DNA from 4 places in the Lactobacillus sp. JM1 genome. Region 3 is predicted to be linked to each of the others. Evidence: predicted binding sites of a transcription regulator. Region 3 holds the regulator's gene; each other region holds the start of a gene.
What was found. Region 3 encodes Rex, which represses fermentation and respiration genes when NADH is low (regulators of the CRP and FNR family bind a similar motif). Its sites were predicted from a motif close to TTGTGAANTANTTCACAA; they were not measured.
Positions count from the first base shown of each region.

Region 1: a site for Rex is predicted at 2,530-2,547, ahead of F3I00_RS09960 (alpha-hydroxy-acid oxidizing protein). Genes of this name have one in related genera too.
Region 2: a site for Rex is predicted at 6,317-6,334, ahead of F3I00_RS02625 (FAD-binding protein). Genes of this name have one in related genera too.
Region 4: a site for Rex is predicted at 2,851-2,868, ahead of adhE (bifunctional acetaldehyde-CoA/alcohol dehydrogenase). Genes of this name have one in related genera too.

Region 1 covers NZ_CP044412.1:1,954,773-1,962,745, forward strand. Annotated here, with positions in the region: gene F3I00_RS09955 (AraC family transcriptional regulator) at 1-977, shown strand, start outside; gene F3I00_RS09960 (alpha-hydroxy-acid oxidizing protein) at 1,210-2,448, opposite strand; gene F3I00_RS09965 (NCS2 family permease) at 2,688-3,998, shown strand; gene F3I00_RS09970 (hypothetical protein) at 4,228-4,410, shown strand; gene F3I00_RS09975 (MerR family transcriptional regulator) at 4,755-5,489, opposite strand; gene F3I00_RS09980 (NCS2 family permease) at 5,794-7,104, shown strand; gene F3I00_RS09985 (IS30-like element ISLga1 family transposase) at 7,281-7,973, shown strand, end outside.
Region 2 covers NZ_CP044412.1:522,316-530,288, forward strand. Annotated here, with positions in the region: gene F3I00_RS02590 (PTS transporter subunit IIC) at 1-255, shown strand, start outside; gene F3I00_RS02595 (hypothetical protein) at 284-541, shown strand; gene F3I00_RS02600 (PRD domain-containing protein) at 846-1,685, shown strand; gene F3I00_RS02605 (PTS lactose/cellobiose transporter subunit IIA) at 1,697-2,053, shown strand; gene F3I00_RS02610 (lactose/cellobiose PTS transporter subunit IIB) at 2,104-3,801, shown strand; gene lacG (6-phospho-beta-galactosidase) at 3,817-5,244, shown strand; gene F3I00_RS02620 (LysR family transcriptional regulator) at 5,381-6,265, opposite strand; gene F3I00_RS02625 (FAD-binding protein) at 6,476-7,973, shown strand, end outside.
Region 3 covers NZ_CP044412.1:415,200-423,172, forward strand. Annotated here, with positions in the region: gene F3I00_RS02095 (CoA transferase) at 1-138, shown strand, start outside; gene F3I00_RS02100 (helix-turn-helix domain-containing protein) at 325-1,143, shown strand; gene F3I00_RS02105 (hypothetical protein) at 1,245-1,709, shown strand; partial or broken gene F3I00_RS02110 (ABC-F family ATP-binding cassette domain-containing protein) at 1,845-3,776, opposite strand; gene F3I00_RS02115 (redox-sensing transcriptional repressor Rex) at 3,942-4,586, shown strand; gene F3I00_RS02120 (TIGR00730 family Rossman fold protein) at 4,724-5,290, shown strand; gene F3I00_RS02125 (LytTR family DNA-binding domain-containing protein) at 5,461-5,919, shown strand; gene F3I00_RS02130 (hypothetical protein) at 5,916-6,674, shown strand; gene groES (co-chaperone GroES) at 7,182-7,466, shown strand; gene groL (chaperonin GroEL) at 7,498-7,973, shown strand, end outside.
Region 4 covers NZ_CP044412.1:1,621,631-1,629,603, forward strand. Annotated here, with positions in the region: gene adhE (bifunctional acetaldehyde-CoA/alcohol dehydrogenase) at 67-2,676, opposite strand; gene F3I00_RS08310 (amino acid permease) at 2,982-4,355, shown strand; partial or broken gene F3I00_RS08315 (ISL3 family transposase) at 4,499-5,775, shown strand; tRNA gene F3I00_RS08320 (tRNA-Asn) at 5,947-6,019, opposite strand; rRNA gene rrf (5S ribosomal RNA) at 6,033-6,149, opposite strand; rRNA gene F3I00_RS08330 (23S ribosomal RNA) at 6,210-7,973, opposite strand, start outside.

The DNA.
Region 1 (7,973 bases), 460 kb from region 3:
TTAATAACAATGGTAAAAATGTTCAAGATGTTCCAACAAGTCCAGAGAACATTGAAGATTCAATTGCACGAATGCCTTTTTGGCACTTTTTTGATCAAGGCAGAATTGCAGTTACCCAATCTAATCGTTTTTCTTATATTCCGGCTCATAAACATAAATTTATCGAAATGAATTATTGCTATCAAGGCCGTAGTATTCAATACATTGACGATAAATTAATTACTTTAACGCCGGGCAATCTAATTATCATGGATCGTGAAATTCAGCAAAGAATTAACTATGCGCGAAGGCAAGACATCTTAGTTAATATTTTAATTAGAGATGATTACGAAATTAATGATTTAACTAGTAACCTCCATGATAAAAATAATCTCCTCGTATCTTTTTTAATCAACTGTACTAAGCGAAATTTTTCTCATAACAATTACTTAGTTTTAGACTTAAATAAAGACTTAGTTTTCAAAAATATTATTGAAGACATTATTAACAAAGGGCTTAATAACGACGGATCAAATAATCAACTATTAAAATACTTATTACAAAGCTTCATTTGCGCACCAAACGCCTTAATTAAAAGCAAAAAAATAAACTTTTCATCAATTGATGAAAAGTCCCTATATCCTGTAATTAATTATATGAATGACAACTTTAAAGACATTACTCTAAGAGAGTTAGCGGATAAATTTGGATACAATAAAAACTACCTGGGAAATAAAATATCTAAAGAAACTAATCACACATTTAAAGAGCTTCTTCAAATGCGCAAACTAAATATTGCTTGCAATTTACTTCAAAGTACTAATTTAAATATGGATCAAATTTCTGAATATGTTGGGTATGACAATCACTCATCCCTATTCAGATTATTTAAATCTTATCTAAAGATCACCCCCACTGAATATAGAAAGCGAATTAGACTTCCTAAAAGTCTAGATGGCGACTCTTTAATTCCTAATCCCTACTTTAGCGAAAATTAAGAAATTAATTTTTAATATAAAAAAACTTACCAACACTACAAAAGTCAGTAAGCTTACAATAATTATGTTTGTTACTAATGAAGTAATTCATTAAGTTCATGTAAAACTAAATGAAGTTCATGTAAAGCAACACATAATAGGAACAGTGTTACTATCTGCTTTATAATTTAATGCGCAGAATAGTGCTTAGGCGGTCGTTAGGCCGCTTTTTTCATATACTCACATCATTAAACTAATGTCTTGAAGCGCCACTTACTGCATCTGCAGCTTCACCAGTTAATTGATTTTCCTTAGTAACAGGATATGGCTTCATAACACTCTTACTCGTTGAAGAAATCCCCCAATCAGCAGTGTAGTCAAGATGATCAATTTTAGCATGTTTAATATCGTCAATCGTCTTACAACCAGTCAATTGCATATCAATCAACAATTCCTTATTCAATTGCTCAATAACTGACTGAACACCTTGAGCACCACCAAGTGCTAAGCCGTATAAGAATGGACGACCAATACCAACTAAGTCAGCACCTAATGCCAATGCCTTAAAGACGTGTGAACCACGACGAACGCCGCCATCAAGGATAATTGGAACGGGGCGATCACAACTCTTCACAGCCTTCGCGATCTCAGGCAAAACATCAATTGTAGCAGGAGCCCCATCAACTTCACGGCCTCCATGATTAGAAACTACAATTCCATCTGCACCAGCACCAATTGCAAGCATCGCATCTTCAGCACATTCAACGCCCTTAACAATTACAGGCACATCAGCAATGTCCTTAATCTTACGAATATCATCTGGCCCAATATTTTGAGCAGATGAAGCGTACATTTCAGCAACACTTTGTCCCTCTCCTTTTCCACCAGTCCATTCATTAAAGAAAGCAAGTGGAACAGGATATGTAAAGTTAGTCCGTAAATTTGCTTCACGATAGCCACTAACTAGCGCATCTACAGTTAAGAAGAAACCGGTAAAGCCGGCTTTAACTGATTCTTCAATTACCATTTTATTAAAGTCCCAGTTCTTGCTTAGATATAATTGCATAAACCGTGGGGAGTCGCCTACTGCGCTTTGCACATCTTGAACACTCTTATTTGCATAGGTACTCATTCCAAACAAAGCACCGGCAGCTTTTGCACCCTTAGCAGTATCAATTTCGGCTTCGGCATTTGCAATACCATGGCAGGCAATTGGACAGATCATAACTGGTGTCTTTAACTTCATCCCTAAAAATTCAGTATTCAGTTCTGGATCCTGCATCCCAGTTAAAGCACGAGGCACAATTTGAAAATGGTTAAAAGCTTGTGTATTATTCCGCCAAGTCCATTCATTTTCTGCACCACTAGCAATGTAGTAATAAGCAGCTTCTGGTATTACATATTTCGCTTCGTTTTCCAGTTCATCCAAGTTAACCATGTGTAGTTTTTCTTCTCTAGTACTTTGTGGGAACCCTTTATAGTAAGTTGTCATCGATATTTCCTCCAATCATTAAGTAGGTTTCTATACACCTTAATTTTAGGACGATTTCATTAATTTATTAAATAAAAGCTATTATGAAATAATTCACTAAGTCCGATATGCTCACTATCCATGTTCTTTGTAGCGCTTTCTTTAATTAAAATTCGTGTTTACATTTATTTATCAGAATGCTACACTGTAAAAGTTGCTTATTTAAAGCTAAAAAGCGAACATTATGTCTGGAGGACAAAATGAATTTTATCAAAAACTACTTTCATTTAGAAAAGTTGGGAACTAATGTTAGAACTGAATTTATTGCAGGTCTAACAACCTTTATTAGTATGTCTTATATTCTCTTCGTTAACCCAAGTGTTCTTGGTGCTAGCGGCATGAATACTGGCGCTGTATTTACTGCAACTGCTTTAGCTGCGGCTCTTGGTACAGCAATTATGGGTATTGTAGCTAACTATCCGATTGGTGAAGCACCTGCCTTAGGTATTAACGCCTTCTTTGCCTATACCGTATGTATTGGCATGAAGGTATCTTGGGAAACTGCCTTAGCCAGTGTTTTTGTTGCATCAATTATCTTTATTTTAATTACTTTATTTAAATTAAGAGAAAAGATCATTGACTCTATCCCTTCAGACCTTAAATTTGCCATTTCATCAGGTATTGGTCTTTTTATTGCCTTCCTAGGTTTACAAAATGGTGGTTTAATTGTTGCTAACAAATCTACTTTAGTTGGTTTAGGATCACTTCATAACCCGCTTGTTTGGATTACGATTTTTGGTTTAATTGTTACTGTAATCTTAATGATTTTAGGCGTTCCAGGTGCGATTTTCATCGGAATGATTGCTGCCTCAATCTTTGGCATTTGTACTGGTCAAATTGCCGTACCACACAAGTTCATTTCTTTAGCGCCAAGTCTTGCACCTACCTTTGGTCAAGCAGTTTTCCACGTTAAAGACATTAATTCTCTGCAAATGTGGGTTGTTGTTTTAACTTTCTTACTTGTTACATTCTTTGATACTGCTGGTACTTTAATTGGTCTTGCTCAACAAGCTGGCTTTATGAAGAACAACAAAATGCCACGTGTTGGTAAAGCATTAGCCGCAGATTCAACTGCTATGATGTTTGGTTCTATCTTTGGTACTTCACCTGTTGGAGCCTTTGTTGAATCAAGTGCTGGTATTGCAGTTGGTGGACGTTCAGGTTTAACTGCAGTCTTTGTTGCCATCTTCTTCCTGATTTCAATGATCTTTAGTCCATTACTTGGGGTGTTCACTACTCAAGTAACTGCTCCAGCCCTAATTATTGTTGGAGTTTTAATGGCACAAAACACTGCTCACATTCACTGGAATAAGTTAGAAATTGCCGTTCCTGCATTTTTGATTTTACTTGGTATGCCACTTACCTACTCAATTTCTGATGGTTTAGCATTAGGGATGATTACTTACCCAATTTGTATGGTTTCTGCAAAGCGTGGTAAAGAAGTCAGCCCAATGATGTGGGTACTGTTTGTCGTATTCATCATCTTCTTGTGGGTTTTGAATTTTAAGTAAGCTAAAATTCACTAACAAAAATACCGATTATCATCCATCTTGATAATCGGTATTTTTTATTGGCGTGATTTTTATAAAGTATACTTAACAAAATTACGTATTTTCGTAAAGTATACTTTACAGCATCTATAATTAAGCCGCCCATAGTATAATATAAGTATAAAAGTAACCTTTATTTTCCCCACTCAACTGTTTGACAATTATTATAGTAACGACAGGAGGAATAAAAATGATCATTACTGGTAAGACTATTTTTAAGCTAGTCTATATACTTAGCATAATTTTTAGTGTTACTTACATCGTTTGGAATGCTCTTCAGCATAATCCATTAGATCCAACTTACCTTTTAGTTGCTATCATTAGTATCGCGGCGATGACTTTAGTTTTTATTAAAATTAACAAAGAGGAATAATTCCATCCCACAAAAAAGCCCGTGCATTCGCACGAGCTTTTTAATTTCTAATTATATCTGCCAGCAAAAGTCTTAATATTCATACTTTAAACACAAACTTTACCAATTTAATTAGTATGTTTGTGCTAGCTCTGCTAACCTATATAGACCACCACAAAAAATAAAAACGCCGCTCTACCTATAACTTTGGCGAGTTATAGAGCGTCGTTTTCGTCATCTTAACATTAAAAGCCACCGCTCTTAAAGCGGGCTGTATAAGGAGATCCGCGGATCTCCTTTTTTCATACTTGATTATATCATAGTATTTATTAATAAATATCATTTTTAGATTTGTACATTTTACCCTAGTCTCTACAAATTTCTAAGCAATATGATTTCTTTCCACATTTTGGACAAGTTAATTTTCTAAACTTAGGTGTGTGCGGAGATAAATTAAAAGTTAAAAATGATGGAATAAAGACATCTCCGCAATTTGGGCAAACATATTCAACTTGTTCATAGTAATACCTTGATAATCCCCAAGCTGTTGCAAAAACTATTGCAATTAAAGCTACGACTTCAATTACTAATATTGTCGTCATCTTCATCTGATATAAATAAAGTGCAGTTCCAATTCCTGCTATCTCAAATAGCGTTAGGAGTCCACCCCATACCAAGAGTCTGCTTCTCAAAGCTGTCAAATTCTTTTCTTTTCTCATAATACTTGTAATGTCAGAAAAATTGGTTAATGCGGCAGATAAAACACCTATTTTTTGTAAATGTTCTATCTGTTTTTGCTTTGCAGTCAATTCGTTGATTTTTTGTTTGTTTTCTTGATACTGCTGCTTTAAAAGCAACTCAAGCGATTTACTTCCGCGCTCATCTTGAATGAGCGTTTTTATTTGTTTCAACGAAAAGCCAAGATCTTTTAGAAACAAAATTAATTCTATCTGCCTTATCTGTTCTTTTTCATAAAAACGATAGCCATTCTCTTCCGTATAAGCCGGCTTAACAAGCCCTTTTTCATCATAGAATCTTAGAGTACGCGTACTTACTTCCAGCATCGCAGCTACTTCACCAATTGAATATTTTTCTTGCATTACTTTCACCTCCTAGCTTCAAGATATCAATTAACGCAAGGTCAAAGTCAATATTTAAATTATAAAATATTATATTTCCCGGGCCATAATGTTCGGATTCTGCCAAAAATATGCTATTTTAGGTACTATTGTCTGCCTCTAGATTAGTTTAATCGAATAATTTTGACTATTATTCTTGAAATGGTTAATATTTTAGATATAATTTTAGTTGAAGATTCGCTTTTAGATGACTAAGAACACAAGTAAATCATTTTAAAGCTTCTTTTTCTTTAAAATACGAACATTACCACATCTGGAGGGTTACATGAATTCAATTGGTAAATTTTTCCATTTAAATGAAAACCACACTTCATTTAAAACAGAGTTTTTAGCTGGACTAACTACGTTTGTGAGTATGTCTTACATTCTGTTTGTTAACCCAGCTGTTTTAGGAGCAAGTGGCATGAACAAGGGAGCGCTGTTTACTGCAACAGCCTTATCTGCTGCTTTCACGTGTATTGTAATGGGACTAGTTGCCAATTACCCTATTGCTTCTGCACCAACCTTGGGACTTAACGCATTCTTTACTTACACCGTCTGCTTAGGAATGCACGTTAAATGGCAAACTGCTTTAGCTGCTGTTTTTGTTGCTTCGATTCTTTTCATCTTACTAACTGTATTTAAAGTACGTGAGATGATTATCGATGCTATTCCTAGTGATATTAAATACGCAATCTCAGCTGGTATTGGTTTGTTTATTGCCTTTATTGGTCTTCAAGGTGGTAAATTAATTAGCAAGAGTGATTCCACTTTAGTTACTGTTGGTGCTTTGAACAATCCACTTGTTTGGATCACAATTTTTGGTTTAGTTGTAACTATTTTCTTAATGATCGCCAGAGTCCCTGGTGCCATCTTTATCGGAATGATCGTGGCTGCTGTCTTTGGCATCGCCATCGGTCAAATTCCAATGCCTAAGGCCTTTATTTCAGGAGTTCCAAGTCTTTCACCAATTTTTGGTCAAGCTGTTTTCCATATTAGTGATATTAATACTGTCCAAATGTGGATCGTTGTCTTCACTTTCTTACTGGTTACTTTCTTTGATACTACTGGTACTTTAATCGGACTTGTTCAACAAGCAGGCCTCATGAAAGACAACAAAATGCCACGCGCCGGTGAAGCTCTAGCAGCTGACTCATCTGGTATGTTAGTTGGTTCTGTTCTTGGTACTTCACCAGTTGGTGCCTTTGTTGAATCAAGTGCCGGTATCGCAGTTGGTGGTAGAACTGGTTTAACTGCTGTCTGGGTTGGTATTTTCTTCTTAATTTCAACTATCTTCAGCCCAATCTTAAGTGTCTTTACTACTCAAGTAACTGCTCCTGCTTTAATTATTGTTGGGGTATTAATGGCTGAAAACTTAGCACACGTTCACTGGACTGATCTTGAAATTGCAATTCCATGTTTCTTAATCGCACTTGGTATGCCTCTTACCTACTCAATTTCAGATGGTCTTGGCTGGGGTTTAATTATTTACCCAGTATCAATGCTTGCTGCTAAGAGATTCAAAGAAATCACGCCAATGATGTGGATTTTATTCTTTGTCTTCGTCATTTACTTCGTAGTTCTAAATGTGAAATAGGGTTAGGATAATGAAAAAGCTAGTTAGAGACAAAATACCTGAATTCGCTACCTATGCATCTTATCGTCAACCGTTGATTGTAAAATCAAATTGAACACTTTAGAAAAATAAAAAGTCCATTCGGACCTGTTTGATAGAATGTTAATAACCACAAAAACTTTCTATTGGAGGTCAAAATGGACTCTTTACATTCTACCATGAACCAGCACGTTAAAGGAAAGCATTTATCATTTGAAGAGCGAGTTATTATTCAATTGCGTTTGAAAGATGGCTGCTCTTTGCGTGCAATTGCTCGTGAACTCAACTGTTCTCCTTCTACTATCAGTTATGAGATTAAACGTGGCACTGTAAAACTGTATCATGGTAAAGTCAAAAGATACAAGGCTACTCAAGGACATGATGTATATCAAGCTCATCGTAAAAATTGTGGGCGCAAATCAGACTTTCTCAAAAAAACTCAATTTATTCACTATGTCCACAAACATTTCTTTAAAGACGGTTGGTCGCTTGATGTTTGCAGTAATCGTGCCACTGCTGCTGGCGAATTCTCTAGCAGCGATGTTGTCTGCACCAAAACTCTTTATAATTACGTTGATAAGGGCTTATTAGGCATTTATAATTACGACTTGCCTGAGAAGCTTAAACGCAATACCAAGCTTCATCGTGTTCGCAAAAACAAGAAAAAGCTTGGCAGAAGTATTGAAGAACGTCCAAAAGAAATTAGTGAACGTAATGAATTCGGTCATTGGGAATGCGATTTGGTCCTTGGACATAAGACTAAAGATGATGAAGTGCTGTTAACCTTATCTGAGCGCATGAGTCGTGAATTCTTAATTATTCGTATTCCCGACAAGACTTCTATCAGTGTC
Region 2 (7,973 bases), 110 kb from region 3:
GCTCCATTCGTAACTCAAGTAGCTCACCAAGTTGGTGCTAACATTCCTGCTCACACTTTAGTATCAGATACTACTATGGAAGGTCCTATTGAAAAATTCTTAGGTTACTTAGTAGGTAACGCTTGGAAGCATCAAGGAATGTTCATTGTTTATGCAATCTTAGCCATTGCTGCTTATATTTTAATCTTCTGGTGGTACTCAACAGAAATGAAGAAGCGTAATGCTAAATATGCAGCAGCTGCTAAAGAAGCATAGTTAATAATATTATTTAGAAACGGTAGAGATGATTTTTATGAAGACAAAGAAAGTTAGCCGCGAAGAAGAAGCACGACGTAAGCGAGTATTATATTGGACAATATTTGTAATTGCGATTAATATTCCACAACTTTTCTTTAAAAATATTTTTATTGAAGGCTTTGCAATGATTGGTACTATTTATGCCCTTTATCGCTTGGTGGTATTCGATAATAAAAAGAATCGTCTCAGCCGTAAATATTATGACTGGAAGGGCAGACCTTTAGACGCCAAGAATAAGAATTAAGACAGTTTAGAATAAGTTATTAAAAAAAGTTAAGATTTATATTTTTAGAAAAACCGCACGCAAAAAGAGATTGGAATTGAAACCAATCTCTTTTTATTTAGGGACAATAAATAATAAAATAAATAAATACTAATAAAAGCGTTTACATTAGACAGATTACATGCTAATATACATGTGTAAGCAAAAATAAATGTGGATTGTTACTAATACGATTAGGCAAAACCGCGAATTTTTAATACAGATGACTAACTGTAATCTCGTATTAAAATTCGTGGTTTTTTTATTTTTCCTGGAGGGGTGAGAGATGGAATACCGAATAGTTCAAATATTAAACAATAATGTTGCTATTGTTCATACCAGGAATAATAAACAAAACATTGTTATGGGAAGGGGTGTTGCTTTTCATAAGCAAAAAGGAGATTTAATCCAAGAAGAGAATGTCGACAAAATATTTGAGATAAGAGATAGAAATACCGTTAATGATTTAACAACTTTGTTATCAAACGTACCGCTAGATTTTGTAACTACAAGTTATGACTTAATTGATCAAGTGCAGGCAAAATATCATTTTGCTGCTGAACCTTACATCTACGTAACTTTAACAACACATTTATTTGGGGCGTATCAGCGCTTAATCAATGGCGATAATGATGTTAATTATTTACCAGATTTAAGTGATAACTATTCAGTTGCTTACAAAATTGCGGATGACGTAATTAAGGGATTTAAAAGTAGTTTAGATATTTCTTTTCCAGAGTCAGAACATAAGAGTATCGCCCTTCACTTTATCAATGCTCATACTAGTGGAAGTGTTGAAGAAGAGAAGAGTCAAACAGAAAATGAAGAAATCATAAAAGTTGTTCAAAATGAGCTTGAAAGAAATGGGATATATCGAACGCAAAAAAATGCCAACGATTATGACAGATTGTTAGTTCATTTGAAGTATTTTATTAATCGGCTTAATAATCACGAGCCAGATAGTTTACCAGTTTCTAAAGGAATGATTGGAGAAATAGAAGCTAGTTATTCGAAGGCTTGGAGAATAGTTCAGAGAATAAAAGAATTAATGCAAGAAAAATTAGAAATAAAGTTATCGTTAAGCGAACAAACATATTTAACAATTCATATTCAGAGATTGATCTAAGGAGAATAAAAATGGACGCAGAAAATCAAATTACTAAAGAAGATATTTCAATGACTGGTTTTTCAATTGTTGCATATTCAGGGGATGCAAGAACTTACTTAATGCAGGCAATGGATAAAGCTAGTGAAGGAAAGATTACTGAAGCAAAAGAACTTGTTAAGAAGGCGGAGGAATCAATCAACTTAGCTCACAATGAACAAACTAAGCTCTTGAGTAAAGAAGCTGGAGGAGATGATATGGATGTGACCTTCATTATGGTTCACGGTCAAGATACATTGATGACCACAATGCTTTTGAAGGACCAGATGAAGACAATTATTAATCTTTATGAACGAGTAAATAAGCTCGAAGGAAATAGTATTGAATAAGTAGTTTAAAAATAAATGATTTTTAAACTTAGGATGAGGAGGAAGAAAAGATGAATGGTTTTACCAAAGCAATGGATAAAATGAAGCCAAAATTCGAAAAAATAGCGGCTAATCCATATGTTTCAGCAATTCGTGACGGCTTTATTGCTGCCATGCCAATTATTTTGTTTTCAAGTTTGTTTACGCTGATTGCATATGTACCAAACGCATGGGGATTTTATTGGCCTAAGGCAGTAGAAAATGCATTGGTTTTGCCTTATAGCTATTCAATGGGCTTGCTTGCTTTATATGTAACTGCAACTTGTGCGAAGAATTTAACTGATTATAAGAACTTAAAGCTTCCTAAGACAAACCAGATTAATCCAATGAACGTTATCTTAGCTGCTGAAATTTCATTCATTATTATTGCTATTAAAGTTGGTAAAAATGGATTAGATTTAACTTACTTAGGTACGCAAGGATTAATCGCTTCATATATTGTTGGTTTGATCGTACCTAATATTTACTATGCATGTGTTAAGAACAATGTAACTATTAAAATGCCTGATGTTGTACCACAAAACATTGCTCAAACTTTTAAAGACATTTTTCCAATGACTTTTTCAGTAGCATTATTCTGGTTGGTACAAATTGTATTAAATCAATTCTTTGGTGCAAATTTATCAGAATGTGTAGTAAAGGTTCTTTCACCATTATTCCACGCAAGTGATACTTATGGTGGTTTAGCATTAGTTGCTGGTGCGATGGCATTCTTCTGGTTCGTTGGTGTACAAGGTCCTTCAATTGTTGCACCAGCCGTAGCTGCAATTGAGACTACTAACGTTGGTTTGAACCAACAATTAGTTCATGCAGGAATGCAAGCAAGCCATGCTTTAACTATTAACTGTCAAGACTACGTTATGAACATGGGTGGTACTGGATCAACTTTCGTAGTTCCATTCATCTTCTTACTTTTAGCTAAATCAGCTCAAAACAAGGCTGCTGGTAAAGCCGCAGTTATTCCTGGATGTTTCTCAGTTAACGAACCTATTTTGTTTGGTGCTCCAATTATCATGAACCCAGTATTCTTCATTCCATTTTTGGTAACACCAATGTTCAATGTCTGTGCTTATAAATTCTTTGTTCAAGTTCTTCACATGAACGCTTTATACAACACTTTACCTTGGACTGTTCCAGCTCCAATTGGTATTATCGTATCTTCTGGTTTTGCTGGTTTATCATTTGTTTATGTAATTTTAACTTTAGTTGTTGATACTTTAATTTGGATTCCATTCTTTAAGTTCTACGACAACGATTTGTACAAACAAGAACAAGCTAAGCTTGCTGCAGAACAAGCTTCTGGCGTAGCTACTGCTACTGATGATTCAACTGCTAGCCTTGCAGCTACTGACAAAGAAGCTAAAGAAGGTATTACCAAAGATACTAACGTAATGGTTATCTGTGCCGGTGGTGGTACTTCAGGTATCTTAGCTAAGGCCTTAAACAAGATGGCTAAAGAACGTAATTTGCCACTTCACGCAGCAGCTCGTGCTTATGGTCAACACATGGATATTATTCATGATATGGACTTAATTATTTTGGCTCCACAGATGGATAGTATGAAGGATAACTTGAAAGAAATTGCTGATCATGACGGTTCTAAATTAGTCACTACTACTGGACGTCAGTACATTGAATTAACTCAGAAACCTGATTTAGCATTTAAGTTTGTTGTTGATAGCCTTGAAGGCAAGAATGAAGATAAGTAATTGAGGTAAAAATTAATGAAAGAATTTAAATTTCCAAAAGGATTTTACTTTGGCGGTGCAACTGCTGCTTACCAATGTGAAGGCGCAACAAAAGAAGATGGTAAAGGTGAAGTAATCTGGGATAAGTACTTGCGTGAACAAGGAACAATTAATCCAGATCCAGCTTGTGATTTTTACCACCGTTATCCAGAAGACTTAGAATTATGTAAAAAGTTTCACATTAACGCAATTAGAGTTTCAATTGACTGGGCAAGAATTTTCCCTGAAGGTGAAGGAAGAATTGAGCCAAGAGGTGTTGAATACTACCACAAGTTATTTAAGAAATGTCATGAAGAAGGCGTAGAACCTTTCGTAACGCTTCATCACTTTGATACACCACAAGCCTTGCAAGACAAGGGTGGCTGGCTATCACAAGAAATGTTAGATGCTTTTGTTGAATATGCTAAGTTCTGCTTTAAGGAGTATGCTGGCGAAGTTAGATACTGGATTACCATTAACGAACCTACATCAATGGCTGGTCAACAATATGTTGGTGGAACATTCCCTCCTGCATACAAGGATCAATTTGATAAGTGTTTTAAAGCTGAATATAACCAGAATCTAGTTCATGCCCGGATTGTTAATGCTTATAAAGAAGCAGGCTATACTGGCCAAATTGGTATTGTTCATGCTCTTCAAACTGTTTATCCAGCAACAGACAGCGAAGGTGACAAGCATGCTGCTGAATTAAAAGATGTTTTAGAAAATAAGTTTTATCTTGATGGAACGTTAGCTGGTAAGTATTCTAAGCATACGCTTGCTTTAGTAAAAGAGATTATTGATGCTAATGGTCAACAAATGATTGACATCAAGCCAGAAGATGAAAAAGTACTTCTTAAAGCTGCAAAGCAATTAGACTTTGTGGGAGTTAACTATTACTTCTCGAAGTTTATGAAAGAATATCATGGTGACACCGAAATCATTCATAACGGTACTGGTGAAAAGGGAACTGATGTCAACCGTATGAAAGGCGTTGGTGAAGAAATTCACCCGAAGGACTTGCCAGCAACTGATTGGGATTGGATCATTTATCCACAAGGGATGTATGATCAATTGAAGCGTGTTTACGATGATTATCCTTTAGTTCATTCAATCTATATTACCGAAAACGGAATGGGTTATAAAGATAAGTTTGAAGGCGAAGATAAGATCATCGATGATACACCAAGAATTGATTATCTAAAGCAACATATGGAAGAAGTAGCTAAGGCAATTGAAGCTGGTATTCCAGTCAATGGTTACTTTGTATGGTCACTGCAAGATATGTTCTCTTGGACGAATGGTTATTCAAAGCGTTATGGCTTATTCTATGTCGATTTTAAGACGCAGAAGCGTTATGCCAAAAAGAGTGCATATTGGTATAAGAAATTAGCTGAAACTCGAGAAATTCCTTCTATTGATTAAAAAAATCATTTGTAAAAGCTAAGTACTAAATGAAAGTACTTATTTTTTTTGATGGAAAAGTTTAGAAGTATATATTAAGTTCAAGTAAACGTGCAGGTAAAAACCAGCCAAGCATTCAATGCTTAGCTGGTTTTGTTTAATTTAGATGGAACTTCCGAAGAATGTCAATTCCTTGTTTTTGATATTTATTGGGAATAAAACTTTTTCTCATTGCAATTTGCATGTATGCCCAGAGTTTTTGTCCTGAACGAAGACGAATTATGTGGAGATCCTTTTCCTCTTTAACGGAATTCTCCATTGCTAGAGCAATACCAACGTTTCTTTTAACTAAATCGATCATTAGCTTCATTGTTCGAGCCGTGTATAAAATGTTTGGAGTAAAATCGCCGAGCTTTGCCTCTTCTTCCAAACATTCTCTGGTTAAGTAACCTTTTTGTCTGGCCACAAACTTGCGGTTTCTTAATTCCTGGGCATCAATGACTTTTTTATTTTTCCAAGGATCATCTTTACCGGTAATGATAACTAACTCTGTTCTATCTAAATTACGGATAAAATAGGCAGGATCGTTGATTGGCACCATCCAAGAATAGATAGCAACGTCTACATCGCCATTATTTAAATCTTTAAATGCAGTCGCACTTCTTTCTAAGCGAGCATCTAACAGGTTAACAATGTCTTCTTTATAAAATTTTTCTATAATTTCAGGAATATAAATACTACCAGCAATCCCAGAAAAGGCTACTCTAATTTTTTTAATATTGGCGTGTTTAACGTCGTAATCGATACTTGCCATTTCTTTTAAAAGATATTTGGCTTTCTGATAAAGTAATTCACCTGCGGGTGAGAGTGTAATTCTACTTTTGCGATTCTTTTGAAAAATCAAGGGATCATCAAATCTATTTTGAAGTCGCTTAATCGCCATCGAAATTGTCGGTTGTGTAACGTTGAATGAATTAGCAGTCACGGTATAGTTCTGCGTTTCAACTAATTTGCAAAAATATAATAGATCCTTATCGTTCATATTATTATCTCTTTTATAAATATTTTTTATAAACTAATCTTTTTTAATTATAAGTTACATTTTTCACAATTGCAAGGAAGCTATGATATATGCGGTTTTATAGAGTTGAGTAGTTCAATTTTATTCACAATTACCCACTAGAAAAAGTTTATAAAGAGATATAAATTGCTATGTGTAAAGGATGAAACAAGTTTGTGAGGAGAAGAGCATATGGTGTATAAGACGAAAGTATCTTGGGATGCCACATATGATGTAATTGTAATTGGTTTTGGTGGCGCCGGAGCAGGTGCAGCGCGTTTTGCTGCTGATAATAATGCAAAAGTTCTTTTGATTGATGCTGCTCCTGAAGGAAGCGAAGGTGGTAATACTAGATATGCTGGCGGTGCTTTTGCTTGGGGATCAAATTTCGATCAACTGAAAGAATACTATAAGCAGACCTATTATCCATTTAAGTATGATGAAGAAGCTTTAGATACCTTTATCAAAAATGTAATGCAAATGAAGGAGTATTCAAAAAAGTATTTTGGAATTGAAGCTCAACCAACGGGTAGAAGACCAAATGGAGAATATCCAGAATATAAAGATGCAGCTTCTATGCAGTCTCAAAGTATGACTAAAGGGATGTACAATGGCGGATTTTGGAAATTGCTTCGTAAGCAAGTTTTTGATCGATTAGACAAAATTGATATTTGGTTTGAATCGCCAGCAGAGCACTTAATTCAAGATCCAGAAACTAATACAGTAATGGGTGCTGTTATTAAGCGAAATAATAGAGAAGTAAATGTTGCTGCTAAAAGAGGAGTTGTCTTAAGTCTAGGCGGTTTTGAAAATAATCAAAGTATGATTCAAGACTTTTTGGGTCAAGGTTCGCTTGCGCCAATTGGTACTTTGTATAACCGTGGTAAGGGAATTGATCTTGCTGTTGAAGCAGGTGCGCGATTATGGCATATGTCTAACTACGATTCACATGGCTTATCACTTAGACAAAATGAACCACGAGAAAAATTTGCTTACATGATTAATTGGAAGAGCTTATTTAATGGGTCAATTTTTGTGGCAGGGGATGATGGAACTCGTTACTTTAGAGAAGATGAAGAAGATCGTCATGGCTACAAGTACAATCATGGAAATTGGGTTATGATTCCTAATCAAAATCATCCACATATCATTATGGATCAAGCTCAATATGAGCAGCTTTCTAACGATCAGTCAGCTAAGGCAGATCAAATTAAAGAATTGATTTCATATGCAATTAAAGCTGATTCAATTGAAAAATTATCTAAAAAAATTGATGCGCCATATTTAAAGCAGGCAGTTGAAGACTTTAATTTCTTAACTGATGTGAAAAAACGAGATATGTTTTTGAACAGAAAAATTGAAACTATGAGATCTTTAAAAGAAGGCCCATACTATGCAATTCCTGTTCGTCATAATATTTTGCATACACATGGTGGTGCACAGAGAAATTCTAAATGTGAAGTAATTGGACTTGATGGAAAGGCAATTCCTAATTTATATGAAGCCGGAGAATTAGGAGACATTTTTGCCACTAAGTATTTAGGGGCCAATTCAATTGCTGATTTATTAATTTCAGGAAAGATTGCTGGAACTAATGCAGCAAAAATAAAGAATAACGTAGATCTTCCAGATGCTGTTACTAGCGCAAGTCAAGTTCATGAAGATTTAAAGAGTGATGCACATCAAGTTA
Region 3 (7,973 bases):
ATGGTTAAGACTTTGCCCGATGGCAATGAAGTTTTAGGTTCACCACTCAAGTATGGAACTTGGAATTCTTATGGATTGCAAAAAGATGCACCGAAGTTGGACGAACAGGGTGAACAGATTCGTAAGGAATTTGAATAAAATTAGACATTAAAAAAGATCAAGATTTTCTATTTTTTGAGAATCTTGATCTTTTTTAATGTGGCCTAAAGACTTTTTTAATATTAAATATTGATTTTTAGTGTTTTCTGCTATATTCTAAGCTTTACCATTGAAATATAATTAGCAAAAAATTAATAGATAATAAAAATGCTAGGAGATGAAATTATGACAATTGGAGAAGCACTGTATGAAGAGCGACAAAAATTAGGATTAACGCAAGAAAATATGGTGAAGGGAATTATTAACAAAGGGCATTATTCTAAGATTGAACGAGGATTAGAAAATATTTCAATTAATACATTGTTTAGAATTATTTTGAAACACCATATTGATATTAGTGACTTTTTCAATAAGGTGAAAGACAATTATTATACTTTTGAAGATAAAAAAGCTGAAGAATTAAAGCAAAAGATAATGTACGCTTTTAATAATAATCAAAGAGAAGAATTAAGAATATACTTAAATGAAATTTTGGATTTAAAAGAGCATCAGATTTTTAAATATCGAACCGTAATTGCTATCGCATCTTTAGAAAATAATTTAGCTGACTTAAGTCCATCTTTTAAAAATAAAATAGTTACTAAATTTTCCGAGCATGAAAATTGGTTTGAAAATATTGGAGCATTACAGTTATTTTCTGACTGTATGAAAATATTTACTTTGGAACAGCTAGACTATTTTCTTAGTCAACTGTTAAAGCATTATCAAAAACATACTTATTCTGAAAGTATGCAAGAAAGAATAGCAATTATTTGCAATAATTATCTTTGCTATTGTTATAAGCAAAAAATAGCTGGAAGTAATATTCAAAATGCATTGAGCTATTTAAAAAATTTAGAACCGATTGGTCATTTTTTACTTTGTAAAATATGTTATGATCTATATTTTTATTTATTTGAAGGCAATACAGGAAAAGCAGATGAAATAAAGAAATTGCTGATTAATTGTGGATATCAAGACTGTATTGAACGGTGGCAAATTTAGTTGTGTCTGACGTAACTAATTAAGTAAATATGAAAAAAGATGTGATAATTGTGAGCAATAAAATATAAGTAGGTTACATTTACCTAGAAGGGAGGACAAAGATGAAAAATAAGAAATTAGTTGTGACTGCTTTGGTAGCTTTATTACTTTTAGTAGGCGGTGGAGTATGGTTTTATCATAATCAGACGACTGTCCCTAAAAGCTGGGTTAATCAAAGCTTAATGACTTTGGAAAAATCAGATAATAAACTGAGTAATTCTTTTTATTTGATGTTTGACAAAAATACAGCCTATCTGGCTACACGCTTAGGGGGTAATGAAGAAAGCAAACCTTCAAAATTAAGTAAAGACATTCTAAATGCTTTTTCATTGAAAGAAAATGAACGTCCACAAGCAGGCCAATGGGTAAAATTAGGCAGAGTTAAAACCGAAAAGTTGAGAAATGGTTACAAGTTTAAAACGCGTAAAGTAACTTTCATTTTAAAAAAGACTTCTAACGGTGCCTATCAAAGTCAAGATGGTACTTATTGGCAATTTGTTCCAGAAGGAGTGGCAGAAAGTAAATAATCAAAATGGATATAAGTGATATTAATATTAACCAATATAAAAAATATGCCTAATTAGATTTTGTTAGTCTAACTAGGCATATTTTTATTTATAAGTATTGTAGAAATTGAGTATAGTCAATCTTGATCTTTTACTTTATTCAAATTCATCTAGTGCATCCAAGGCATTTTCCCAGTCACTATTTGCCTGGTCTAATTGCTCTTGAACTGCAGATAATTTTTCTTGCAGTGGTCCAAGCTTTTCAAATGAAGCGGCAATATCTGGATTTGCCATTTCAGTTTGAATTTCTTTTTCTTCTGCTTCTAATTTTTCAATCTTAGCTTCGGCATCGCTAACTGCACGTTCTAATTTTCTCTTTTGAGAATCGCGTGCTTTTTATTCTTGATAAGATAGTTTACCTTTATTTTGACTGGCAGCCGGAGTGGTTTCAGTTTCTGCTTTTTGTGCTTCTGCTTCTTGAGCAGCTGCAGCTTGCTTAGCATTTTCATCTAGGTAGTAAGAATAGTTACCATTATAGATCTTAGCGTGGCCATCGCGAACAGAAATAATCTTGTTAGCTAACTCATTAATGAAGTAACGGTCGTGAGAAACGAAGAGCAATGTTCCATCGTAATTATCTAGTGCTTCTTCAAGAACTTCTTTAGCTTCAATATCTAAGTGGTTGGTAGGTTCGTCCATTAGTAAGAAGTTATCTTTTTCAAGAGACAAAACAGTTAGAGTCAGTCGCGCTTTTTGACCACCAGATAATTGACCAACTGTCTTATCAATATCTTCGGCAGTGAACAAGAAGGAAGCCAAAATAGATCGGACGTCTTTTTCAGGCATTGTCTTGTGACGATCCCAAATTGTATCAAGAACAGTTTTTGAAGGATCTAAACTTTGGAGTTCTTGATCATAGTAACCAATATCTAAACTTGCACCATATTTAATTGAACCACCTTTTGGTTCAAGCTTTTTCATAATGGTTTTGAGCAAGGTAGACTTACCAATTCCGTTAGGGCCGATAATAGCAACGCGGTCATTCTTATTGACTTGGAAGTCGATATCGGAAACCATTACCTTATCAGGATAGCCGATCGTCAGATCCTTAGCGATCAGTACTTCTTTTCCAGAAGGACGTTCGCTAGTGAAGTTAATACGAACTTTTTGCTTGTGCTTAGGTGGCTTGATACGCTCCATCTTGTCCAAAACTTTACGCCGGCTTTGGGCGCGTTTAGTAGTAGAAGCACGAACTAGGTTCTTTTGAATGAACTCTTCTTCCTTTTTAATCTTTTCTTGCTGTTTTTCATAAGCGGCTTCTTGCTGGCTATCCATCAATTCACGTTCTTTAACGTATTGACTGTAATTACCCTTGAAAGTAGTCAGCTTTCCAAAGTTCAGTTCAAAAATTTGATTAGCTAAGTGATCTAAGAAGTACTGGTCGTGAGAAACAGTAATAATTGCGCCTTGATAATTCTTTAGGAACGCTTCTAACCAATCTAAAGTATCTAAGTCAAGGTAGTTAGTAGGTTCGTCAAGCAGCAGTACTGGTGGCTTTTGTAAAAGCAATTTAACAAAGGCAAGTCGTGTCTTTTCACCGCCAGAAAGGGTGCCAATTACCTTATTCCAAGTATTTTCTTTAAAATTAAAACCGTTAAGAATACTCTTAATTTCAGCCTGGTAGGTAAAGCCGCCTTCTTGTTCGAAGTCGTAAGCTAATTGATCATACCGCTTGAGCAAGTCTTCATCTTCGGGATGGTCGGCAATTTGCTCTTGCATTTTAGTGATTTTTTTATTTTTTTCGATTAAGTCATTAAAGACAGTAAGCATTTCATCCCAGATTGTTTTGTCTTCATCGAGGCCATTTTCCTGGGCGATGTAGCCGACTTTTAATCCCTTATTAATAGTAAATTGACCACTAGTTGGTTCTTGTTGACCAGTCATGATCTTTAATAAGGTAGTTTTTCCGGCTCCATTAGGTCCAACAAGACCGATTCTGGCATTGTCAGGAACCGAGAAAGAAATGTTACTGAAGATAGTATTGCCTCCAAAACGTTGTTCGAGGTCTTGAGCTTGTGCAATAATCATAATTATTTTCTCCTAGTGCTTATTTTAACATAGTGAATCTTTTAAATTTTATGAAAATATGGCCTTTGTGAAAATTGTTTCTTGATTTATCCTTAAAGAATGCCTATTATTAGTTTGATTAGTAAATATTTCACATTCGTATTTATAAAAGAAAGAGGCCTCTTAATGGATGAAATTAAGATTCCTAAGGCTACTGCCAGACGCTTGCCGCTATATTATCGCTATTTAATCTTTTTAAATGATGAAGGAAAAGAAAAAGTGTCCTCAACTGAACTTGCGGAAGCAGTTCAAGTTGACAGTGCTTCAATTCGTCGTGATTTTTCTTACTTTGGTGCCTTAGGTAAGCGTGGCTATGGCTATGATGTTAAGAACTTGCTTAATTTCTTTAAAAAGATTTTGAACCAAGATACTTTAACTAACGTTGCCTTAGTTGGTGTTGGTAATATGGGACATGCGCTTTTGAATTATAACTTCAAGCGTACTAATAATATCAGAATTAGCGCTGCTTTTGACATTAATCCTGAAATTACTGGAACAATTATGTCAGGTGTGCCTGTTTATGATATGAGTGAAATGAAGAAGCAGCTTCGTGAGCAACAAATTACGATTGCAATCCTTTGTGTACCGCAAACAGCAGCCCAAAAGACTGCCAATGAAATGTTTGATGCCGGGATTAAAGGGATCATGAACTTTACGCCACTTCGTTTATCTGCACCTTCTAGTGTTCGTGTACAAAATGTTGACTTGGCAACTGAACTTCAAACTTTAATCTACTTCTTGGATTCAGATAAAGATAAGAACAAAAAATAATTTACTATTAATATAGCTTTTGCACAAGCTTAACTAGGCTTGTGCATTTTTTATACATTTTTATTTGTAATCAGAGAGAAAATAATTTTAAGATAAATAGGCATAGAATTTTTAAATTTAGAAATAAGGTAGATAAAATGATTAAAAAAATGGCAGTTTATTGTGGTGCACGCTCAGGTAACCGCCCTGAATATGCTAAAGCTGCTTATGAATTTGGTAAAAAAATGGCAGACCACCAGATCGAGCTAGTCTATGGCGGCGGTAAGTATGGTTTAATGCGAGCAGTTGCTGACGGCGTTTTAGAAAATGGCGGTATTGTTCATGGCATTATTACTGAAGAATTAAAAGATCGTGGTGCAGCTTACGATAAGGTGCAAGATTTTCGCGTGGTCCCAAGTATGGATAAGCGCAAAGATACGATGATGAACTTGGCTGATGGGATGGTAGCTCTTCCTGGCAGTATTGGTACTTTAGAAGAAATAAGTCAAGCTATTTCTTGGACTGCAATTGGCGATAATGCTAAGCCCGTTGCTTTTTATAACTATGCTGGCTTTTATGATTATTTAGATAAGCTATTAAAGCGCATGAATCAGGATGATTTTTTAGAAAATATTTACTTAGATACGGTCTATTTTGGAACTGATTTTGATAAGATTTTGCAGTTTATGGAGGATTATCAGGCTCCAGCTTATCGTGAATATTGATTTATTAAACTAAAGAAGTATAGCCTAAATTTTCCCCTCGTATTTAGGGTCATGCTTCTTTTTTTGACCACTTAGAACTTTAAAATGACCACTTAGTCAATTTCACTAGATTTTAATCTTATATTCATGTTTAATATAAATATCAAGAACGAAACAAGGAAGTGAGAATTGTGAAAGTTAAGCTTGAACTTGATCCAGATCAGCAAGAGACAGAAATAACAATTCATGCTAAAAGCTTAACGCCTGAAGTAGAAAGAATATATCATCAACTTCAAACTGATTCAGAACATCCTGATCAAATTGAGGGGATGATGGACAATACTTCTTATTATTTAAGTATTAACAATATTCTCTTTTTTGAAACAGACGCTAAGCAGGTAATGGCGCATACGACGAGGAATGCATATTTTGTTAAGTATAAATTATATGAACTAGAAAACTTATTAAGTGGGCAGTTCATGCGAGTATCGAAATCGACTATTTTAAATTTAGATCAGATTTACGCTGTTACTAAATCGATTTCTAATTGTCAGATTAAGTTTCATGATTCCTATAAGACAGTCTATGTTTCAAGAAGATATTACCGAGATTTAAATGAAAGATTAAAAGAGAGAAGGGCATTATCATGAGAAAGGCCAGTTTTGGAAGAATTCTTTGGGGATTAGGTTTGCTTGCGGCAGCTGCGTTTTTAGTTTTAGATCAGCTCCACTTGATGCCATTAGAATTAGGCTTTTGGGCAATTTTTTGGACAGTAGTCTTTGGAGCAACCTTAATTACTTCTTTAATTAATAAAAGTTTAGGCGGCAGCATCTTTTCAATTGCTTTCCTATTAATTATTTATGCTAAACCACTTCATATTGAACGTATTGTTCCTTGGACAGTACTTTTAGCAGCATTCTTAATTTGGGGAGGTTTGAGATTAATCTTCAAAAAAAGCTGGAAGCCGACTGTGATTATCAATGGTGAAAAAGTTAATGCTAATTGGTCAGACTTGAAGGCACCACATAAATTTAAGGCTGAGCATGTATTTTCTGATACGTCTAGTTCAGATAATGATGACAATATTGTGATTAGCGAAAAGTTGTCTTCTACTTCACGTTATGTTCATTCGCAACACTTAGAAACGGTGACTGTGAATGTTTCAATGGGAGATGTTAATGTATATCTTGATTCAGCTAAGCCTGCCGGGGATGAAGTACTTGCTAACATCAATATGTCGATGGGAGATATAAATATTTACATTCCAACTTCTTGGCGAGTTGATGATCAACTTGAACATAAATTTGGTGATTTCACTATTGATGGTGATCAACCAGCAGAAGGTCCAACATTAGTACTTCAAGGTCGTGCTAATATGGGGGATGTTACTATTAAGAGAGTTTAGAACTAGAAAAGTCAATCAGCTCTAATTTGAAGTAAAAATTAATTTGCTGTAAAATACTTGTAGTATAAAAAAGGAGAGCTACTGGTAATAGCTCTCCGAAGCACAAGCCGCTAAAAGTGCAGTGGCAAAATTACTATTAGCAAACTAAAAAGTCGCTTTCAACTCTGCCAAAAGTCATCAAGCGGCTTTTTTGTTTGCTTATTTTTTCTTCCACAAATCGTGGATAGCCTTTATCAGTCGTTTTGCAGCTTTTGCTAACTCGGTTAAATCTTTTGCAAGTTTTAGTTTTATTAAAACAAGAACAAGACAATCCATATTAAAATTCAAACAAAGATTCAAGTAAATTGGCACTTTTTAGCACTCAAGCAAGAAAAGTGCTAATTTTTGTGTCTAAATACTTGCTTTTCTTTTATAAACAAGGTACTATCGTAAATGTAAGTTAGCACTTATGAGATATGAGTGCTAAGTGATGTAATAATAGATTAAATATGTACAGGAGGGACTAACGTGTTACAACCAATTGGTGATCGCGTGATCGTTAAAGTAAAAGACGAAGAAGAAGAAAAAGTTGGAGGCATTGTCCTGGCTTCTAACGCTAAAGAAAAGCCTCAAATGGGTGAAATTATTGCCGTAGGAAATGGTAAGCGCAACGCAAACGGCGACTTAATTCCTATGTCAGTTGCAAAAGGTGAAACAGTATTCTTTGATAAATACTCTGGCACTAACTTGAAATACGAAGGCGAAAAGTACTTAGTACTTCGTGAAAGCGACTTATTAGCTGTCGTTAAGTAATTAAATTAGAAATAAAAGGTGGCATATAAATATGGCTAAAGACATTAAATTTTCTGAAAATGCAAGACGCTCATTATTAAAGGGTGTTGATAAATTAGCAGACACTGTTAAGACAACTTTAGGACCTAAGGGTAGAAATGTTGTTTTGGAAAAGAGCTATGGTGCTCCTGACATTACTAACGATGGTGTTACTATCGCTAAGAGTATTGACTTAGAAGATCACTTTGAAAACATGGGTGCAAAGCTTGTTTCTGAAGCTGCACAAAAGACTAACGATATTGCTGGTGACGGTACTACTACTGCTACTGTTTTAACTCAAGCAATTGTTCGTGAAGGTATGAAGAACGTTACTGCTGGTGCTAACCCAGTTGGTATTCGTCGCGGTATTGAAACTGCTACTAAGGCAGCTGTTGACGAATTACACAAGATCAGTCACAAGGTAAGCACCAAGGATGAAATTGCTCAAGTTGCTTCTGTTTCATCAGCTTCAACTGAAGTTGGTAACTT
Region 4 (7,973 bases), 790 kb from region 3:
ATTGCTTCTCCTTTTTATATGCGAATTCATATTGATATTTAAATGAGATATTGGAATAGAGATAAACTAGGCTTCAATACCCTTTCCCTTATAAGTTTCTTTCATTAAGTCTTTAATTTCACTAATTAATAAAGCGGAAGGATTAGTTACGACATTTTGATCTCCATAAGCTTCAACAGCCATAGCGTCAACTTTGTTATTGAAATCAGCCTCATCAACTCCGTTAGCCTTAAGACTAAGTTTCATTCCTACACCGTGCCCTAATTCAACAACTTTCTTAATTAAAGCATCCACTAATTCTTGATCCGTATTACCTTTTAAGCCTAAGCTACGAGCAATTGCAGCATAATCCTTATCAGCTCTGAAAGTTGAATAGTGAGGACGCATAGCAAGTTTTCTTGGTTTCTTAGAATTAAATCTAATTACATATGGCATAGCAATTGCATCACTCAAGCCACTTGGAATACCAAATTCAGATGATTCAGTATGAGCAATTGCATGTCCTACTCCTAAGAAAGCATTAGCATATGCCATTCCAGCTAGAGTAGCCGCATTATGCATTCTACTTCTTGCATTTTGATCGCCGTTATATGATTTTTCTAAGTTTTCAAAAATCAACTTAATAGCTTCCATTGACCAGCCACGAGTAAAATCGGTAGCCATTGTAGAAACGTAACTTTCTACTGCGTGAGCTAATGCTTCAAAGCCAGAACGTGCAATCAATTCTTTAGGCATTGTTTCTACAAATTGATCATCAACAATGGCAACATCAGGATTTAAAGAATAATCACAAAGAGTATGTTTAATGCCAGTTACAGTATCTTTAATGATGGAAAATGGTGATACTTCTGAGCCAGTGCCTGAAGTTGTTGGGATACATACTAATTGAATGGCGTTATATTTTGGAAACCTTACCGTTCTTTTTCTAATGTCTAAAAACTTTGAATAGGCATCTTCAAAACTCATATCTGGATTTTCATAGAATAAACGCATTGCTTTAGCAGCATCCATTACAGAACCACCACCAACAGCAATAACTACATCTGGTTTAAAGATATTCATTCTGTGAACACCATCAGCAATTATAGTGGTATCTGGATCTTTAGTTACTGCTTGAAAGACTTCATAGCTCTTCTTTCCACGACGTTGACTAATGATATCAGTAATTTCATTAATGTACTTACTTGCTACGCCTTCATCAGTCACAATGAAAAATCTTTCAACATCTGGCATATGTTTTAAGTAATTTGCAGCATTATGTTCAAAATACGTCTTCTTTGGTACTTTAATCCACTGCATATTATCGCGACGCTTTGCAACCGTCTTAATATTAAGCAAGTCTCTAGCACCAATATTATGTGAGAAAGTATTTGCTCCGTATGAACCAGTTCCCAAAGTAAGAGAAGGAAGCATATTGTTGTATAAATCACCAACCCCACCAACTGAAGCAGGAGAGTTTACTAAGATACGACATGCATCCATTTTCATTGAAAAGTCATCAATAACCTTTTCATCTTGTGAGTGAACGCCAGCAGTATGTCCACGCCCACCATAGTTTAGAAGATCAGTACAAATCTTATAGGCATCTTCATGATCTTTAGCCTTGTACATAGTAAATACTGGAGAAAGTTTTTCAGCAGATAAAGGATACTTTTTACCTACACCCTTATATTCAGCAATGATTACTTTGGTATCTTCTGGAACATCTACGCCACATAACTTAGCAATTTGATAAGCTGAACGTCCTGCAACTGGACCAGCAACTGTTCCTCTTCTAGGATCGATAAACTTTTCTTCAAATTTTTTAATTTCATCTGGTTTCAAGAAATAGCAGTTCCAAGACCTAAATTCATCTTTTACTTTGTTGTAAATTTCTTCATCAACTACTACAGAGTTTTCAGATGAACAAATCATTCCATTATCAAAAGTCTTAGACAAGACAATGTCATAAACAGATTCTGGAATATTAGCAGTCTTTTCAATATAAGATGGACCATTACCAGGACCAACACCAATAGCGGGCTTACCAGATGAATAAGCTGCCTTAACCATTCCGGGACCACCAGTAGCCAAGATAGTTTGAACATTTGGATGATTCATTAAAGCACTAGTGGCTTCAAGACTTGGATATTCAATCCATTGAATGGCGTCTTTAGGTGCACCCGCCTTAATTGCAGCCTCACGAATAATTTCACCAGTTTTTACACAACTCTTCTGTGCTTGTGGGTGGAAGCCAAAAATAATAGCATTTCTAGTCTTCAAAGCAAGCATTGCCTTAAAAATTACAGTTGAAGTTGGGTTAGTAACTGGAGTTACTCCAGCAATTACACCCTTAGGTTCAGCAATTTTGACTAATTGCTTTTCCTTATCTTCTTCAATAACACCTACAGTTTTCTCGTGGCGAAGACTGTTCCAAATATTTTCACTAGCGAACATGTTCTTGATCGTTTTGTCTTCTACTACACCACGACCAGTTTCCTCAACTGCCATTTTTGCAAGAAGGTAACTATTTTGCTCTCCAGCACTTGCAATAGCCTCACATATTTTGTCAACTTGTTCTTGATCGAAATCGGCCATCTCATCTAAAGCAACGTGAGCTTTTTCAACATAACCATCAATCATTTTATTTACATCAATTGTTTCTTCTTCTTTTGTAGCCTTTTTATCTTGCACCATCTAAATTGGGCCTCCTACTCGGAAATCTAGGCATATTTTCATGAACAATGACAGTATAGCGCCTATCTTAGACATTTGTAAATGACTTTGTGCACTCTTTTACAAATTCACAATATGATAAAAAGTAAGAAATAGCTGTTTTAAGTAATGATATCGTTTACATTTTTGATAATATTGAAAAATATTTCACAATATAACTTTGATTTACAATCTTATAAAAAATATTAAAACCTATACGTTTTAACTATTGTCATAGATTTTTATGTTAAAATTTTAATAAACTATGAAAGGAGTTTTACATCTTAATGTCAAAAAACAACTCAGAAACATCTGAGATTAAAACTATGAAGCGTAGTTTAACAAATACCCATATCCAACTAATTGCATTAGGGGGAACAATTGGAACTGGGCTTTTTCTAGGAGTCGGAAACAGTATTGAACTAGCCGGGCCAGCAGTAATTTTTATTTATTGCCTAGTTGGTTTCTTCCTTTTTCTTTTAATGAGAGCACTAGGAGAATTGATACTTTCTGATATTAAGAAAAATACCTATATCGATTTTATTACAGAATACCTAGGAAAAAGTATTGGTACAACAACTGGATATTTATATTGGTTTAGTTGGCTGACGTTAGCTATGGCAGAAATTACCGCTTTAGGTATTTACTTTCAATATTGGTGGCCAAATTTGCAAAGCTGGATTCCAGGATTGATTACTTTATTGTTTTTACTATCTATTAACCTAATTTCAGCTCGAGTATTCGGTAACTTAGAATTTAGCTTTGCAATTATTAAAATCGTAACAATTATTGCGTTTGTTATTCTAATTTTTTATTTATTAATCACAAACTCTGCAACAAAATACGGACACGTAAGCTGGCAGAATATGGTTATTGATGGCGGAATTTTCGCTAAAGGTCCCAAAGGTTTTTTATTAGGTTTCCAAATGGTTATCTTCAGTTTTATCGGAGTTGAGTTAATTGGATTAACAGCTGCAGAAGCCAAAGAGCCTAAAAAAACAATTACTCGAGCAGTTGATCAATTACCAATTAGAATCATTTTATTCTACGTCTTAGCAATTTTAAGTATCTTATTAGCTATCCCTTGGGATAAGGTGTCCACGTCTAGTTCACCTTTTGTTCAAGCATTAGGTGCTACTGGTATCAAAAATGCTGGCTCAATAATTAACTTTGTTGTAATAAGTGCAGCTATTTCATCAACCAATAGTTTTATCTATAGTGCAGGGCGGTTATTATTTTCAATAAATTACAAGGGTAAAACTAAATTAAGTAAGCATTTAGGAAAACTAGATCGGCGACAATTACCTAAAAATGCATTAATATTTTCAACAATTTTAATCGCTTTAGCACCACTTTTGAATTTCTTTTTAAAAGATGCCTTTACTTTCATTTCTGCTACAGCGACCAGCATGTTTTTAGTAATTTGGTCAATCATGATCATTACCCATATGACTTATCGAAAGAAGACACCAGAAAATGAATTACCAACATTCAAAATGCCCTTATATCCTCTATCTGATGTGGCAGTATTAACTTTCTTTCTTGCTATGATTATCATTCTTTTAATTTTTCCAAATTATCGTATTCCAATGATTAGTGCAGGCATAATTTTCGCAGTACTTGTATGTATAACTCACTTTATACAGAAAAAAATGAATTAATTCTTTAGGCTCTATAATAAATCCTGTTGATGGATATCTATGATATTCTATCGACAGGATTTTTTATTGCATAAAGAAAGAGGCCATAAGCCTCATTGCATTAAATCTTCTGATTCCACTCTAAAGAATAAAGGTGATTGCTTATGTCCTCTAACAATGATTGTATTAAATTTCATCTCAATATTGAAGACCCTAATATTGTTTTTTCTGATTATTTTAAAAAATATATTAACGGCAAATATCATAGCGTTTATCAAGCCGAGCTTATTCAGCCTTCTTGTCCTTTTTGCCATTCAACTAATCTTAAACATAATGGACACTATACTTCTAACGTGCGCTTTATTACTGCTGATGCTAGCCATCCAGCTATTATCAGACTTAATAAACAGCGTGTTTTATGCAATGACTGCCCTAAAAGATCTATGGCTCAGTCTAGCCTTGTTAATAAATATTGCCACATTTCTAACGCTTCTAAACGTAAGGTCTTAGCTGCTCTTACAGAAAATCGCTCTATGACTAGTATTGCTCGAGAACATAACTTATCAGTTAATACGGTTCAAAGAGTCTTGGAATCTTGTTCTTCTAAGTTCTACGATCATTTTGAACGTCTTCCTGAACACTTAGCTTTTGATGAATTTAAAGGCGTTGGCAAGAAACTTTACTTTATTTGCTTAGATGGTGATTCTCACCAAGTAGTCCAAATTCTTAGAACGCGTTTTAAGCCTGAAATCTTGCGTTACTTCTACAAATTTACTCCTAAAGCTCAGGCTATGGTTAAGACAGTAACCATGGATCTCAACTGCTATTATCCAATCGTGGCTAGAGAGCTATTTCCCAATGCCCAGATTGTCATTGATCGTTTCCACATGGTTCAGATGCTCACCAGATCTTTTAACAGCTTGCGTGTTCAGACTATGAAACAATTTAAGAAACAAAGCCGTGAATACAATCTCTTAAAATCTACCTGGAAGCTCTATCTCATGAAATATGACAAGCTCAATAAAAAGACGCCTTACTATGACTGGCATTTTAAAGACTATTTGACTCAAGAGCATGTTGTTTTAGACGGCTTGGACTGCAGTAAAGAGCTTGAAAACACATATTGGGTTATGCAAGCCTTTATGGCTGCTATTCAAAACAAAGATGAAAAAAGATTATTCACTTACTTCATTCAAAACAAGCTATCGGGAAACAAATGCATCAGACATTATTAACTTTTAAACATAATTATACTGGTGTACTAAATGGCATCTCTTCCAGCTATTCTAATGGCTGTCTTGAAGGTGTCAATCGTAAGATTAAGCAAATTGAACGTACTGTATATAGCTATAGCAGTTTTAGCCATCTATTAATCAGAATCAGACTAGAAGAAAATATCATAAAAGAAAAGGAATCAAACAACTATTCTTTAGTTGCTTAATTCCTTAATCTAATAAAAAATTGGCCATCAACAAGATTTGCAAAACAGCCATTCTTTACAGTCTCTAGTTAACTCTAGAGACTGTTTTATATACTAATTAAACCTAAGCAAACAAAAAAGGAGAATGAAGTTATTTCTCCATTCTCCCTCTTTTATTTCTTCATTTACTTACTCCGGCTGTCAGACTCGAACTGACGACAACCTGATTAACAGTCAGGTGCTCTACCAACTGAGCTAAGCCGGAATATTAAAAAAGAGCACGGCGACTGCCTACCCTCGCAGGCAGTTTCCCACCAACTACTCTCGGCGTTAAGAAGCTTAACTTCTGTGTTCGGCATGGGAACAGGTGTATCCTTCTTGCCATCGCCACCGTACTCTTTCTGAGCTTTTACACTCAAAACTGAATATAATCTTCCGCTCTAAACCTTTGAGCTTTGGTCAAGTGCTCGACTGATTAGTACTAGTCCGCTCCACATATCGCTATGCTTCCACTCCTAGCCTATCTACCTCATCGTCTTTAAGGTGTCTTACTGCTTGCGCATCGGAAATCTCATCTTGAGGGGGGCTTCGCACTTAGATGCTTTCAGCGCTTATCCCTTCCATACATAGCTACCCAGCGATGCCTTTGGCAAGACAACTGGTACACCAGCGGTATGTCCATCCCGGTCCTCTCGTACTAAGGACAGCTCCTCTCAAATTTCCTACGCCCACGACGGATAGGGACCGAACTGTCTCACGACGTTCTGAACCCAGCTCGCGTGCCGCTTTAATGGGCGAACAGCCCAACCCTTGGGACCGACTTCAGCCCCAGGATGCGACGAGCCGACATCGAGGTGCCAAACCTCCCCGTCGATGTGAACTCTTGGGGGAGATAAGCCTGTTATCCCCAGGGTAGCTTTTATCCGTTGAGTGATGGCCTTTCCATGCAGTACCACCAGATCACTAAGCCCGACTTTCGTCCCTGCTCGAGGTGTACCTCTCGCAGTCAAGCTCCCTTATACCTTTACACTCTGCGAATGATTTCCAACCATTCTGAGGGAACCTTTGGGCGCCTCCGTTACATTTTAGGAGGCGACCGCCCCAGTCAAACTGCCCACCTGACACTGTCCTCCAGAACGCTCAGCTCTGCGAGTTAGAGGATCCATCAAACAAGGGTAGTATCCCAACATTGCCTCCAGTAAGACTAGCGTCCTACTTTCTCTGGCTCCTACCTATCCTGTACATGTTTAACAAATACTCAATATCAAGCTACAGTAAAGCTCCATGGGGTCTTTCCGTCCTGTCGCGGGTAACCCGCATCTTCACGGGTATTATAATTTCACCGAGTCTCTCGTTGAGACAGTGCCCAAATCATTACACCTTTCGTGCAGGTCGGAACTTACCCGACAAGGAATTTCGCTACCTTAGGACCGTTATAGTTACGGCCGCCGTTTACTGGGGCTTCAATTCAAACCTTCGCTTGCGCTAAGCTCTCCTCTTAACCTTCCAGCACCGGGCAGGTGTCAGCACCTATACGTCATCTTACGATTTTGCAGATACCTGTGTTTTTGATAAACAGTTGTTTGGGCCTATTCACTGCGGCTGATCTTTTACCATCAGCACCCCTTCTCCCGAAGTTACGGGGTCATTTTGCCGAGTTCCTTAACGAGAGTTCTCTCGCTCACCTGAGTGTTCTCCACTCGACTACCTGTGTCGGTTTGCGGTACGGGTAAAATTGCTCTGGCTAGAAGCTTTTCTTGGCAGTGTGACATCATGACCTTCGCTACTTTGATTTCACTCCGCGTCACAGCTTGAAATCTAAACATAAGCATTTGACTCATCTTTTTTCTTACTGCTTGCACATGTTTTTCCAGCTACATGCGTCATTAGCCTCCTGCGTCCCTCCTTTGCTCTTATCGAACAATTTCAGTACAGGAATCTCTACCTGTTGTCCATCGGCTACGCCTCTCGGCCTTACCTTAGGTCCCGACTTACCCTGGGCGGACGAGCCTGCCCCAGGAAACCTTAGTCTTTCGGCGGATAGGATTCTCACCTATCTTTCGCTACTCATACCGGCATTCTCACTTCTAAGCGCTCCATTAGTCCTCTCGATCTAACTTCGCCGCTCTTAGAACGCTCTCCTACCACGCATATCCTTTGATATGCATCCACAGTTTCGGTACTATGCTTAGCCCCGGTACATTTTCGGCGCAGCGTCA